2 regions of the Achromobacter sp. 1012554356 genome follow, and region 1 is predicted to be linked to the other one. Evidence: predicted binding sites of a transcription regulator. Region 1 holds the regulator's gene; the other holds the start of a gene.
What was found. Region 1 encodes HrcA, which represses chaperone genes, less so after heat shock. Its sites were predicted from a motif close to TTAGCACTCNNNNNNNNNGAGTGCTAA; they were not measured.
Positions count from the first base shown of each region.

Region 2: the regulator HrcA is predicted to act here: its motif matches at 3,325-3,351, upstream of rpoH (RNA polymerase sigma factor RpoH).

Region 1 is NZ_JCBANC010000008.1:128,710-134,980, forward strand. Features, by position in the region: gene AC6LJW_RS06035 (outer membrane protein assembly factor BamE) at 1-361, opposite strand, end outside; gene fur (ferric iron uptake transcriptional regulator) at 516-935, shown strand; gene recN (DNA repair protein RecN) at 1,068-2,729, opposite strand; gene AC6LJW_RS06050 (NAD kinase) at 2,743-3,642, opposite strand; gene hrcA (heat-inducible transcriptional repressor HrcA) at 3,784-4,788, shown strand; gene hemH (ferrochelatase) at 4,834-5,949, shown strand; gene AC6LJW_RS06065 (hypothetical protein) at 5,939-6,175, shown strand.
Region 2 is NZ_JCBANC010000001.1:108,872-115,142, forward strand. Features, by position in the region: gene AC6LJW_RS00515 (glutamate synthase-related protein) at 1-143, opposite strand, end outside; gene AC6LJW_RS00520 (hypothetical protein) at 593-1,357, opposite strand; gene fghA (S-formylglutathione hydrolase) at 1,599-2,465, shown strand; gene AC6LJW_RS00530 (hypothetical protein) at 2,563-3,252, shown strand; gene rpoH (RNA polymerase sigma factor RpoH) at 3,395-4,279, shown strand; gene cpdA (3',5'-cyclic-AMP phosphodiesterase) at 4,674-5,513, opposite strand; gene AC6LJW_RS00545 (cation:proton antiporter) at 5,711-6,271, shown strand, end outside.

The DNA of each region.
Region 1 (6,271 bases):
AGGGCTGCAGGTCAGGCTGCTTGTCGCCTTCCCAGCGCACGAGGCGGTCGTTTTCGAACCAGACGGTGAATTTACGCTCTTGCGAGTTGCCGTAACCGGGCTTGAAGTAGTACGGGTAGTCCCAGCGGTTGGCGTGCAGCACGCTGGTGAGCGTGGGGCTGCCGAGCGCGAAACGGACTTGTTCGCGGGTCATGCCGGGCTGGAGCAGTGCAACCTGTTCCTGCGTGATCCAGTTACCCTGCTGGACCGGAGCTTTGTACGGAAAGCCCCATTTGTTCGAGGTGCAGCCCGCCAAGGCGACGGCCAGGGCGGCGACGGCCAAACCGGTCTTCAGAGAGCGGGAGGGAATACGTGCAAACATGGACACTACGCGCCCCTATTATTTGGAAGCAAGCAAAACCGTTATCATAAAGGTTTCATAAGGATAGTTCCGCCAGGCGGCATGAATTCGGCGAGCCGGCTTGCGGTGACCCCAGTCCTTGCCCATGCCAACGCGGACGGAGAGCGATTACACCATGAGCGACCAAAGCGAACTGAAAAACATGGGTTTGAAGGCGACTTTTCCTCGCCTGAAGATTCTTGATATTTTCCGCAAATCGGGTGAGCGGCACCTGAGCGCCGAAGACGTCTACCGCGCCCTCATCGGCGAAAACGTCGAAATCGGCCTGGCTACCGTCTACCGCGTGCTGACCCAGTTCGAGCAAGCCGGCATTCTGGCACGCAGCCAGTTCGACAGCGGCAAGGCCGTTTTCGAACTGAATGACGGCGACCACCACGACCACCTCATCTGCACCAATTGCGGAAAGGTTGTCGAGTTCTCGGATCCCGAGATCGAAAAGCGCCAGCAGAAGATCGCCAAAGACAACTCCTTCGCGCTGGAAAGCCACGCGATGGTGCTGTACGGCGTCTGCGGTAGCTGCCTCAAGGGCCGTTAAGCCCGGCTTGACAGGCAAAGCGGCCGGCGCGTCCGGCGGCTTAGCCGAAAACAAAAGCCCCTTCAGATTGAAGGGGCTTTTTGCGTCTTGCGCTGGCGCATCGGTCAAACGATGCGCAACGTGGCGCCAGACTCAGGACGCGGTCTGCCCGAACCCTTCCAGCATTTCGCGCGCGTGTTCGCGGGTGGTCGCAGTCAGCGTCATGCCGCCCAGCATTCGTGCGATTTCCTCGACGCGGGCTTGGGCGTCCAGCGGTTCGATGCTGGAGCGCGTGGTGCCACGGGATTCTGCCTTGCTGACCAGGAACTGGTTGTTGGCGCAGGCCGCGACCTGGGGCAGGTGAGTGACGCACAGGACCTGATGGCGTTCGCCCAGTTCGCGCAGCAGCTTGCCGACGGATTCGGCGACTGCGCCGCCCACGCCGCTGTCGACTTCGTCGAAGATCAGCGTGGGGACGCGCGCCGCGCGGCTTGCGATGACCGACAGCGCCAGCGAGATGCGGGACAGTTCGCCGCCGGAGGCGACCTTGGCCAGCGGACGCGGGGTGGTGCCGGCGTGGCCGGCCACCAGGAATTCGACCTGTTCGCTGCCGTGCGCGGAAGGCGCGGACGGCGCGAGTGTCGGTTCGAAGCGGCCGCCCTGCATCGCGAGCGTCTGCATGGCCTGCGTGACCTGCTTGCCCAGATCCTTGGCGATCTTGCGGCGCGCGTTCGTGAGCTTGGCGGCGACCGCGTCGTATTGCGCTTGCGCCGTGGTGGCCTGGGCGCGCAGCGCGTCGATGTCGCCGGCGGCCTGCAGGGCCGCCAGCTCCGAATGCAGGGATTCCCGCAATTCGCACAACGCATCGGGTTCGGTGCGGAACTTGCGGGCGGTCTCAAACACCAGCCCAAGACGTGCTTCCACGTCCGCAAGCCGCTTCGGGTCGAGTTCGACCCGGCTGACGTAGTTGTTCAGGTCGGACACAGCCTCGCTGATGGCGATGCGGGCCGATTCCAGTTCGTCATGGACGCCCTTCAAGCCCGGATCGTGCCGCAGCATCTGCTGCAGGCGCTGGTTCGCGGCGGTCAACCGGTGATGCGCCGAGTCGCCTTCGCCGTCCAGCGTTTCAAGAATTTGCGAGGCCCCGTCCAGCAGCGACTGCGAATGCGACAGGCGCGTGTGCTCGGATTGCAGGGCTTCCCATTCGTCCGGTCCGAGGTTGAGCTGGTCGAGCTCATTGACCCGCCATTGCAGGCTTTCGCGTTCCGACGCCAGGCTTTCGGCGTCTTTTTCGGCGGATTCCAATTGGCGCGCCAGGGCGCGCCATTGCTTCCACGCCTGGCCGACGGCGTGACGCAGGTCGCCATGGCCGCCGTGCGCGTCGAGCAGGTCGCGCTGGGCGTCGGGACGCATCAGGCTCTGGTGCGCGTGTTGGCCGTGGATGTCGACAAGGCTGTCGCCAAGTTCGCGCAGTTGCGCCACGGTGGCCGGCGTGCCGTTGATGTAGGCGCGGCTGCGCCCTTGCGCGTCGATGACACGCCGCAATGAGAGTTCGTCGTCGGCGTCGATCTCGCGTTCGGCCAGCCACGCATGCAGGGCCTTCGGGGTGTCGAATACGGCGGTGATGTCGGCGCGGGCCGCGCCTTCGCGCAACATGCTGGCGTCGCCGCGCTCGCCAAGGGTGAGCGCCAGCGCATCGACCAGGATGGATTTGCCGGCGCCGGTTTCGCCCGAAAAGACGGTGAAGCCGGGACCGAAATGGATTTCGGTCTGTTCGACGATGACGAAGTCGCGGATGTGCAGGGTGCGCAGCATGTCGGGGCGCTAATTACTCTACGTTGTCGGAGGCTTCGGGCATCAGGTTCCAGTGCAGCTTGCGGCGCAGGGTGGAGAAGAAACTGTAGCCTTCGGGATGCACGAATCGGATGGTATAGGGCGCGCGCTGCACGACGATGCGGTCGCCCGGTTGCAGGTCGGACCAAGTCTGCATGTCGAAGTGCACGCTGGCGCCGACTTCGACGCGGCCCATGGCCGTGAGCGTCATGTTGAGCACGCCCGTGTCCGGGATGACGATGGGCCGGTTTGAGAGCGTTTGCGGCGCCACCGGCACCAGCACCATGGCGTTCATGCCCGGATGCAGGATGGGGCCGTTGGCCGACAGCGCGTAGGCGGTGGACCCGGTGGGCGTGGCGATGATCAGGCCGTCGGCGCGCTGGGTGTACATGAACGCGCCGTCCAGTTCGACCCGGACCTCGATCATGCCGCCGCGGCCTGCGCGGTTCAGGACCACGTCGTTCAGCGCCGAAGCGGAGTACATCTTTTGGTCGCCGCGCCACACGCTGCCTTCGAGCAGCATGCGGTCTTCGATCTGGAAGCTGCCCTCGAGCACCCGCGCAAGCGCGGCGTGCGCGTCCTGCAGTGCGATGTCGGTGATGAAACCCAGGCGTCCGTGGTTGATGCCGACCAGCGGCATGCCGTACGGCGCGAGATGACGGCTGGCGCCCAGCACGGTGCCGTCGCCGCCCATGACCACGGCCAGCGAGGCGGTCTTGCCGATTTCCTCGAGCGTGGCGATGGGGTATTCGGTCAGCCCGGTATTGCGCGCCGTGTCCGAATCGATCAGCACATGCCGGCCCGCTTGCGTCAGCGCGTGCGCAAGTGCTCTCAGCGGTGTGTCCAGGCCGGTGTCCTGGTATCTGCCGATCAGGGCGACGGTGGGAAAGTGCATGGCTGCGTACAAATGAAAAGGGGCAAAACCGCAAAGCTGAATGCGCCCAGGATGGGCTAATTAGCCGATTATATGGGGCCGTATATCGGGTTGCGGGACAAAAATCGCCCCAACCGAAAAAGATTCCCTAAAATAGCCGCTATGGATGACCGCGCACGCGCATTACTGAAAGCGTTGATAGAACGCTACATCGCCGATGGGCAGCCAGTCGGCTCGCGGACGCTATCTAAAGTCTTTGACTTGTCCCCGGCCACCATCCGCAACGTCATGGCGGACCTGGAAGAGCTGGGGCTGATCCATAGTCCGCATACTTCCGCCGGCCGTGTACCCACGCCGCGCGGTTACCGCATGTTCGTCGATTCGCTGCTGGCGGTGCAGTCGTACCAGCTTCAGCCGCACAACATGGGCGAAATGCTGTCCGCCGCCGAACCCACTCGCGCCGTCAACGCGGCTGCGGCGTTGCTGTCGAACCTGACGCAGTTCGCGGGCGTGGTGCTCACGCCCAAGCGGGCCCAGGTGTTCCGCCAGATCGAATTCATCCGCCTGTCCGACAAGCGCGTCCTGCTGATCATCGTGACGCCCGATGGCGACGTCCAGAACCGCATTCTTTTCGTCCAGCGGGATTACGCCGAATCCGAGCTGCTGGAAGCCGGCAACTTCTTCAACATGCACTTCGCCGGCAAGTCCTTCAATGCCGTGCGGCAGACGCTGTCGACCGAGCTGGCGCAGTTGCGCGAAGACATCTCGCGCCTCATGCAGGCCGCCGTCGAGGCCAGCGCCGAGGCCGCCGAAGACGGTGATGCCGTGGTCATTTCCGGCGAGCGCAAGCTGCTGGACGTGACCGACATCGCGTCCGACATGGACCGGCTGCGCAAGATGTTTTCGCTGTTCGAGAAAAAGACCGACCTGCTCCAGTTGCTGGATGTCTCCAGCCGGGCGCAGGGCGTGCAGATCTACATCGGTGGCGATTCGCAACTGGTGCCCCTGGAAGACGTTTCCGTCATCACCGCGCCGTACGGCGTGGACGGCAAGGTGGTGGGCACCCTGGGCGTCATCGGTCCGACCCGCATGGCCTATGAGCGCGTCATACCCATCGTGGACATCACGGCGCGCCTGTTGTCCAACGCCCTCAGCCACAACCAGTAGTCCCATTCAAAGCTACATCCTCCTTGCGGAGGAAGGGGAGTTTTTGTGTTTCTTCGCCTGTTCAAGTATCTCTGGCCTGAGCGCTACCTTCCTGAACCCGAGCAAGAAGACCCCTTCAATGAAGATCCGCCGCCGCGGGTGCCCGGCAAGGTCGGCGTGCTGCTGGTGAACCTGGGCACGCCCGACACGCCGACGGCCAAGGACATCCGCAAGTATCTGGGCGAATTCCTGTCCGACCCGCGCGTCATCGAGATCCCGCGCTACCTCTGGAAGCCCATCCTGCACGGCATGGTGCTCACGCGCCGCCCCAAGCGGCTCGAACCGCGCTATGCCGGCATCTGGATGAAGGAAGGCTCGCCCCTGATGGTCTACAGCCAGCGGCAGACCGACGGCGTGCGCGCCGCCCTGCAGGCGGCCGGGGTGGATGCCGCGGTCGAACTGGGGATGCGCTACGGCAATCCCTCGATCCCGCTCGCCATCTCGAACCTTCGCAAGCAAGGCTGCGAGCGCATTCTGACGGTGCCCCTGTATCCGCAGTACGCCGCCAGCACCACCGCCACGGTCGTGGACGCGGTCACCCGCTACATGGGCAAGCTGCGTGATCAGCCGGAAATGCGCTTCATCAAGCGCTTCCACGACGATCCCGCCTACCTGGACCCGCTTGCCGCGCGCATCGAGCGGTACTGGACCGAACACGGCAAGCCCCAGAAGCTCGTCATGAGCTTTCATGGCCTGCCGCGTTACTCCATCGAGCTGGGCGACCCCTACTACCGCGACTGCATGGAAACGGCCCGGCTTCTGGCGCAGCGGCTTTCGCTGCCCCGCGACCAGATCGAAGTTACCTTCCAAAGCCGGTTTGGCACCGCCCGCTGGCTCGAGCCATACACCGAGCCGACGCTGAAGGCATTAGCCGCCTCGGGTGTCACCGAGGTCGATGTGGTGTGCCCGGGATTTGTGGCAGACTGTCTCGAAACCCTGGAAGAAATCAGCCTGGAATGCCGCGACGCCTTCCTGGAGGCCGGTGGCAAGCAGTTCCGTTACATTCCTGCCATCAACGACGATCCGGCCTGGATCGCAGGATTGTCGGGGCTGGTGGAACGATACTTGCAGGGGTGGGTTCCAGACACCACGGACTTGAAGGAGAAGGCGCATGCACCATGATCCCAAGACTGGCGAGCCGGTCAAGAAGGGCAAAGTCAGCACTCCCGTCGACGAGGATCGCGTCGAACATGACCTGGATGAGGCCCTGGCCGACACGTTTCCGGCGAGCGATCCGGTCGCGATTCCCTCCGATCCGGATGCCGACGACAGGCGCGTGGACCGCGCCCTGAAGGAAAGTTTCCCCGCCAGCGACCCCGTGGCTCCCGCGCAGCCGAGCAAAAAGTAGGCAATCCGCCGCCCGGTGCCCGGCCGTGGCGCCGGGCCTTGGGGAATATTTCGCTTAACCGGGCTTGAATTAGGGGTATTGGCCCCCATTCATGTC
Region 2 (6,271 bases), on a different contig from region 1:
TGGGCAACGAAGCCGACGCCGCAGGCATCATGTTCGTTCTTGGGGTTGTACAGGCCCTGGGCCGAAGGCAGGCCGATGCGGCTGGCATCGACGGGTACTGCCTTGGAGGTGGGACAGGATTCGGTCTTGGTAATTTGGGGCATGGCGCGCTCCGCAGTGGGCCTGCGTCTAATGTTGCAGTGCAGGAGTCGGACAATACCCCCGACGGCAGTAGGGCGCAACAGAAACAAAGAGGGTGCGACCCCAATTAAATCAGTGCTCCGTCATAGTGCATGAATATGGGGACGCAGCAACAACCGCGCCGATATTGGCTGTCTTTGGGGCAGGTGGTTTGCCACACTGATCCAAGGGCCTGAAACGGTGCAAACTGATGTTATACGTCCCCATTTAAAAGGGGGTTTTTTCTGTCTGGGATCAACGTCGAGTGTGGCGAAATCGCACGGTATCGGGACGAGGGTTCCGCGACGACACAAGTCAGGGCTCGCGCGTGGGCGCGCAGGTCTCTCGGGTCGACCGAAGTCCTTCTGCTGCAAAGCGGCACAGTGACGCCGGAGGCAGGCAAACAAAACCCGCCGAGATGGCGGGTCGGGGATTAGGAATTGTTGACCGGCGGCGTGGAGGGCGTTGGCGCCGGCGGACTGGACTCGGTGTCTGCGGGCGCCGCGGCGGGCTTCTTGCGCGGGCGTCCACGCTGGCCGGGCGCCACGCGCCGGCTGGCGGTGTGCGCCAGGCTGGCAATGAAGCTGGGGCCGCCCAGCGCCCACTGGCCAGAGACCGCCTGGTCGATGCGCTGGGTTTCCTCGCGCGACAGCCCATCTTGCAGCCGCTTGCGGTAATTGGCCTGCCGGTCGAAAGGCGTGTTGCCGCAAGCCCAGTAATCGGCGTGATCGGATTGCCATTGCGCGGGGGCGGCGCTGGTGTTGCCGGTATGGCTGGACGCGGACGACCACGGCCACGAATCGGGATCCTGCGAGGCGCCGCTGCGAACCGGATACGTCTCCAGCCAGACCAGCGAAGGCAGCACCCACGCGCCGGGTTCCAGCAAGGCGGACCGGTATCGACCCGCGAACACCCGGCCGCCGCGCAGCCGTGCCGCGAGATTGCGGCCCAGCGTCTGCATCAACCGGGGCAGGCCTTCTTCGTCGGCCGGCGTGGCAAGAAGCAGGATGCGGTCGTTGGCGAGGAGCCAGCCGTGCACCGATACCCGGTGCCGCTGGGCCGATTCGCCCAGCCACGTGGCGAGCTGATTCAGGATGTCGGCGGGCGCAGGTTGCGATGGCGCCGCCAATGGCTGAATAAAGTTGGCCTGCACCAGTTGGGGCAGCCCAGGGGCATACAGACGGGGCAGACGGGCCATAGTGTCAGGGCTTGCGTATCAGGAAGAACGGGTTGTCTTCACTCACGGTATATAAATAGTGCCACGATGGGCGCTGGTCAAGTCCCGTGACCACAATCTGAGCGCGGAATCGTATTTTTTTGTGGCGGGCGGTCATTGAGGGGCAGGTTAACATTCGGCGACGGAACGTCGCACCGTGGATTCCCCTAATCCACCGACGTTTTACCCCCCGCTTTCCCCCTCTTTCTACCGGAGCAAGTCAATGGCCGCGTCCCTCGAACTCATCTCGCAGCATCGGTGCTTCGGCGGCACGCAGCGCTTTTACCGTTACGACTCCACCGAGATCGGCCTGCCCATGCGTTTTTCGGTCTATGTGCCGCCGCAGGCCGAGCACGGTCCGGTGCCGGTGCTGTTCTACCTGGCGGGCCTGACCTGCACCGAAGAAACCTTCATGATCAAGGCCGGGGCGCAGCGGCTGGCAGCGGAATTGGGCGTCATGCTGGTGGCGCCCGACACCAGCCCGCGCGGTGCCGGCGTGCCCGGCGAGGAAGAAAGTTGGGACCTGGGCACCGGTGCCGGCTTTTATGTCGACGCCACCACGCCCGCATGGCGCGACCACTACCGCATGTACAGCTACGTCACCCAGGAGCTACACGCCATCGTCACCGGCGGCGCGCTGCCGGGCGACGCCTCGCGGACCGGCATCTTTGGTCACTCCATGGGCGGCCATGGCGCGCTGGTGCTGGCGCTGCGCAACCCCGGCAAATTCCGTTCGGTCTCGGCATTTGCGCCGATCGCGGCGCCCAGCCAATGCCCGTGGGGCAAGAAGGCTTTCGGCGCCTACCTGGGTGCGCAAGCCGAGGATTGGGCGGCCTACGATGCGTCCGCCCTGATGCGCGGATTGCAGCAGCCCTTCCCTGGCGGCATCCTCATTGACCAGGGCGACGCCGACCAATTCCTGGCCGAGCAGTTGTATCCCGAGGTATTTGAGGCCGCCTGCGCCGCCGCCGGACAGCCGCTCACCCTGCGCCGCCAGGCCGGCTACGACCATGGCTATTACTTCATCTCGACGTTCATCGAAGATCACATCCGGTTTCACGTCGAGCGGCTTGGAAAACCGGGCGCCTGAAGACGCGCTTCTATACTGGGAAGCCTGCCGCGGCGGGTGGCGGCTTCCTGCGCCCGCCGCGCTGCACACCGCGGCGGCTTGAATAGGAACGCCTGATTTGATCAACGGAATCGCTCCCTTCGCCTGGATCCTGCTGGGCGCCGTCATCGTTCTCTTGCCCGGCATCGTCATGCTGCTGGGCCGGGGCGGCCCTCGCGACGAGCGCGGTCGCCGCATGTTCCAGTTCCGGCCGATCCGCCGCGCGTGTGGCTTGCTGCTGGTGTGCCTGGGGTGCGTATCGGGCCTGCTCGCGCTGTCGCTGGTGCAGTTCGTTCGCCTGACCACCGACCAGCCGGTCGCCCGCATCGACATCCGCCAACAGGCCGAGGGCCAGTTTCAGGTCAACGCCAACGCCCCGGGCATCGGCGACAAGCAATATGTGCTGTACGGCGACCAATGGCAGATCGACGCCCGTGTCGTGCGCTGGAAACTGCCGGCGCTGATGGCGGGCGTGCCGCCGCTGTACCGGTTGGAGCGCCTGTCGGGCCGCTACAGCGACGCCGCCCGCGAAGCCACGGCCACGCGTTCGGTGCATCCCCTCGATGACTGGCCCGCGCCGGACCTCGGATCCCTGAAGAAAAGTTTTCCGAACTGGTTCCCCTTTGTCGATGTCCAATTTGGCAGCGGCGCCTACATGCCCCTGTTCGACGGGGCCCGCTACCAGGTCTTCATGGACCCGCGCGGCGCGCTTTTCATCCGTCCGGACGGCGAAGCCACCGCCGAAGGGCTGAAGCGCCTGGGATGGTGAAGGGCTCCCGGCGCACCGAATAAATGGGGACGCGCTACAGGAATGAAACTTTGACGCGTCGCAACAGTCGAATTAGCACTCCTATTACTTGAGTGCTAACATCGAATTCATGTCGTTATCTCGCCATCCGGAGACCCCCGCTATGAAGCAACCCAGTACCTCGTTGACCGCCTCCGGCAACGCTCTGGCGTTGGCCATCGCCAATCCGGGCGCTCTCGGTACGATCGACGCTTATATTTCCGCGGTCAACCGCCTGCCGGTGTTGTCCGCGGATCGCGAAACAGAACTCGGCCGCCGCCTGCGCGACCAGGAAGACCTGGGCGCCGCCCGCGAGCTGATTCTTTCGCATCTGCGTCTTGTGGTGTCCGTGGCCCGTCAGTATCTGGGTTACGGCCTGCCCCACGCCGACCTCATCCAGGAAGGCAACGTCGGCCTGATGAAGGCCGTCAAACGTTTCGACCCCGAGCGCGGCGTGCGCCTGGTGTCGTTCGCCGTGCACTGGATCAAGGCCGAAATCCACGAATACATCATCCGCAACTGGCGGCTGGTCAAGGTGGCCACGACCAAGGCGCAGCGCAAGCTGTTCTTCAACCTGCGCAGCATGCGTCCCGACGGCCAGACCCTGGACCCGGATCAGGTCGACCACATCGCTCGCGAGCTGAACGTGCGCCACGAAGACGTGAGCGAAATGGAAGTCCGCATGTCCGGCCGCGACATGTCGCTGGAAAACCAGGACGATGACGACGACAGCTACGCGCCGATCGCCTACCTGTCCGACGAGGGCCGCCAGGAACCCACGCGCGTGCTGGAGCGCGCCGCGCGCGATCATCTGCAAAGCGCCGGCCTGACCACTGCGCTCGAAGCGCTGGATCCGCGCTCGCGCCGCATCGTCGAAGCCCGCTGGCTGCAGGACGACGGCGGCGCCACGCTGCACGAGCTTGCGCAAGAGTTCGGCGTGTCGGCCGAACGCATCCGCCAGATCGAAGCGGCGGCGCTCAAGAAGATGCGCGGCAACCTCGCTTCGTGATTTCTGCTCCGCGCACGAAAAAGGCCGCATATTGCGGCCTTTTTCTTTGGCGCATGACATCCGCGCTTCTTGCAGCGGGTATCCCTGGCGGCAGGTGGCCAATAAATTGATACAAATTCGGGGCAAATTTTCTGCGTTCGCAGAAACTTAATGAGGAAGGCGCCGCCTAACTTCATGTAGACCGCGAACTTCGGTTAGCAGTCTTGTCATCCGTCTCGGCTTCTCCTCTTTCCCCTCCCCTATGAGACGGATGCTTGCGGGGCACCTAGCATATCGGTGCCCCGTTTTTTATGCGCGCTCGGAACGCAGCGCCCATCTAAAACGCAGCCTCCATATATAAAACGCAGCCCCATTTGGAACGCAGCGCGCATATCGCACGCAGCCCCCAAACAGATCAAGCTGCGCGCGCGCTGTCTGGCGCTTGCAGCGCGGTGTGCCACAGCGCGTCCTGCACGCGGCGCACGCCGGTTGCCATCGACCCATCCTGATACAGCTTGATCCACCGGTAGCCCGGCGCCATGTTGTCGACGATGTGCTTGCCGTCGCGGATGCTGAACTGAAAGCACGTTGACGGCGTGGCCAGCATGCGCAGATTGTGGCGGCGGCGGTCGAACTCGTGGTGCACATGGCCCCACAGCAGCACGCGCACCTGCGGAAACCGCGCCAGCAGCTTGAAGAGCGCCTGCGGGTTGTCGATCATCATCGAGTCATGCCAGTGGCTGTCGATCTGCATCGGGTTGTGATGCATCGCCACCAGCGTGTGGCGGTTGGGCGCCTGGGCCAGCGCCGCTTCCAGCATGTCGAGTTCGCTGTTGCACAGATGGCCTGCGTTCGATCCGGGCACCGTCGTGTCCAGCGTGACGATGCGCCATGCGCCCACGTCCGTCACCGGCATCGACCAGTCGGACAATTCCTGGCGCAGAACGGACGGTTGATCGTGGTTGCCCGGCAGGCAGCGGATGGTCGCGCGATCCAGCGCGGCCGATTCGGACAGGATGCGCGCAAAGCGCTGGTAGCCTGCGGCCTCGCCATCCTGCGACAGGTCGCCCGTGGCGAGCAGCAGGTCGGGATGCTTGCCGTCGGCCTCGATCTGGCGCAGTACGGCGCGCAGGCTCGCGTCGGTATTGACGCCCAGCATCGACGTTTCGGGCTCGCCGAAAAGATGGCTATCGGTCAACTGGACGAGCATCGCGGGCGCGTCGTGGCGCCGGGTCAAGGTGTGGATGCGTGCCACGTGCCGCTCCTGCAAAAGTTCGCGTGATGCCACATTACCCAAAAAACATGGCGCGGCACGTATCGCAAGCGTCCATTGGGGTAACGAAACGTGCATTCTCCACGATTCCCGTCACGTCCCGCCCGCGAGCGCCGGAAAAAAGCCGCTATTCTTGTGGAACTTCTCATACGCACTACGATCGGGACGCGGCGCTACCCATGGATGTTGGTTTTCTCGTATTTGGTCTTGCGGGCCTGCTCACGCTGGTCTGCTTCATGCCGCCCCTGGCCGGCCGCGTCAAGCTGCCTTATTCGGTGCTGCTCGCTATCGTTGGCTGTCTGCTCGGGATCGTCATTCACGTGCACGGCTGGGCGCCCGCCTGGATCGGCGACTTTCTCGATTCGCTGGAGCGCTTTGAGATCTCGTCAGAGACCTTCCTGATGGTGTTCCTGCCGGTGCTGCTCTTTGAGACGGCACTGTCGATGAACGTGCGGCGGCTGATGGACGACATCGGTCCGATCCTGATGATGGCCATCGTGGCCGTGGTTGTCTGCACCGTCGTGGTCGGCGTAACGCTGGACGCCATCTCGCCCTACGGGCTGGTGGTGTGCCTGCTGCTCGGCGCCATTGTGGCCACGACCGATCCGGTGGCGGTGGTCGGCATCTTTCGCGAAGTGGGCGCGCCCAAGCGACTGACCACGCTGGTCGAGGGCGAAAGCCTGTTCAACGACGCGGCGTCCATCGCGCTGTATTCCGTGCTGCTGGCGGTGCTGAGCGGG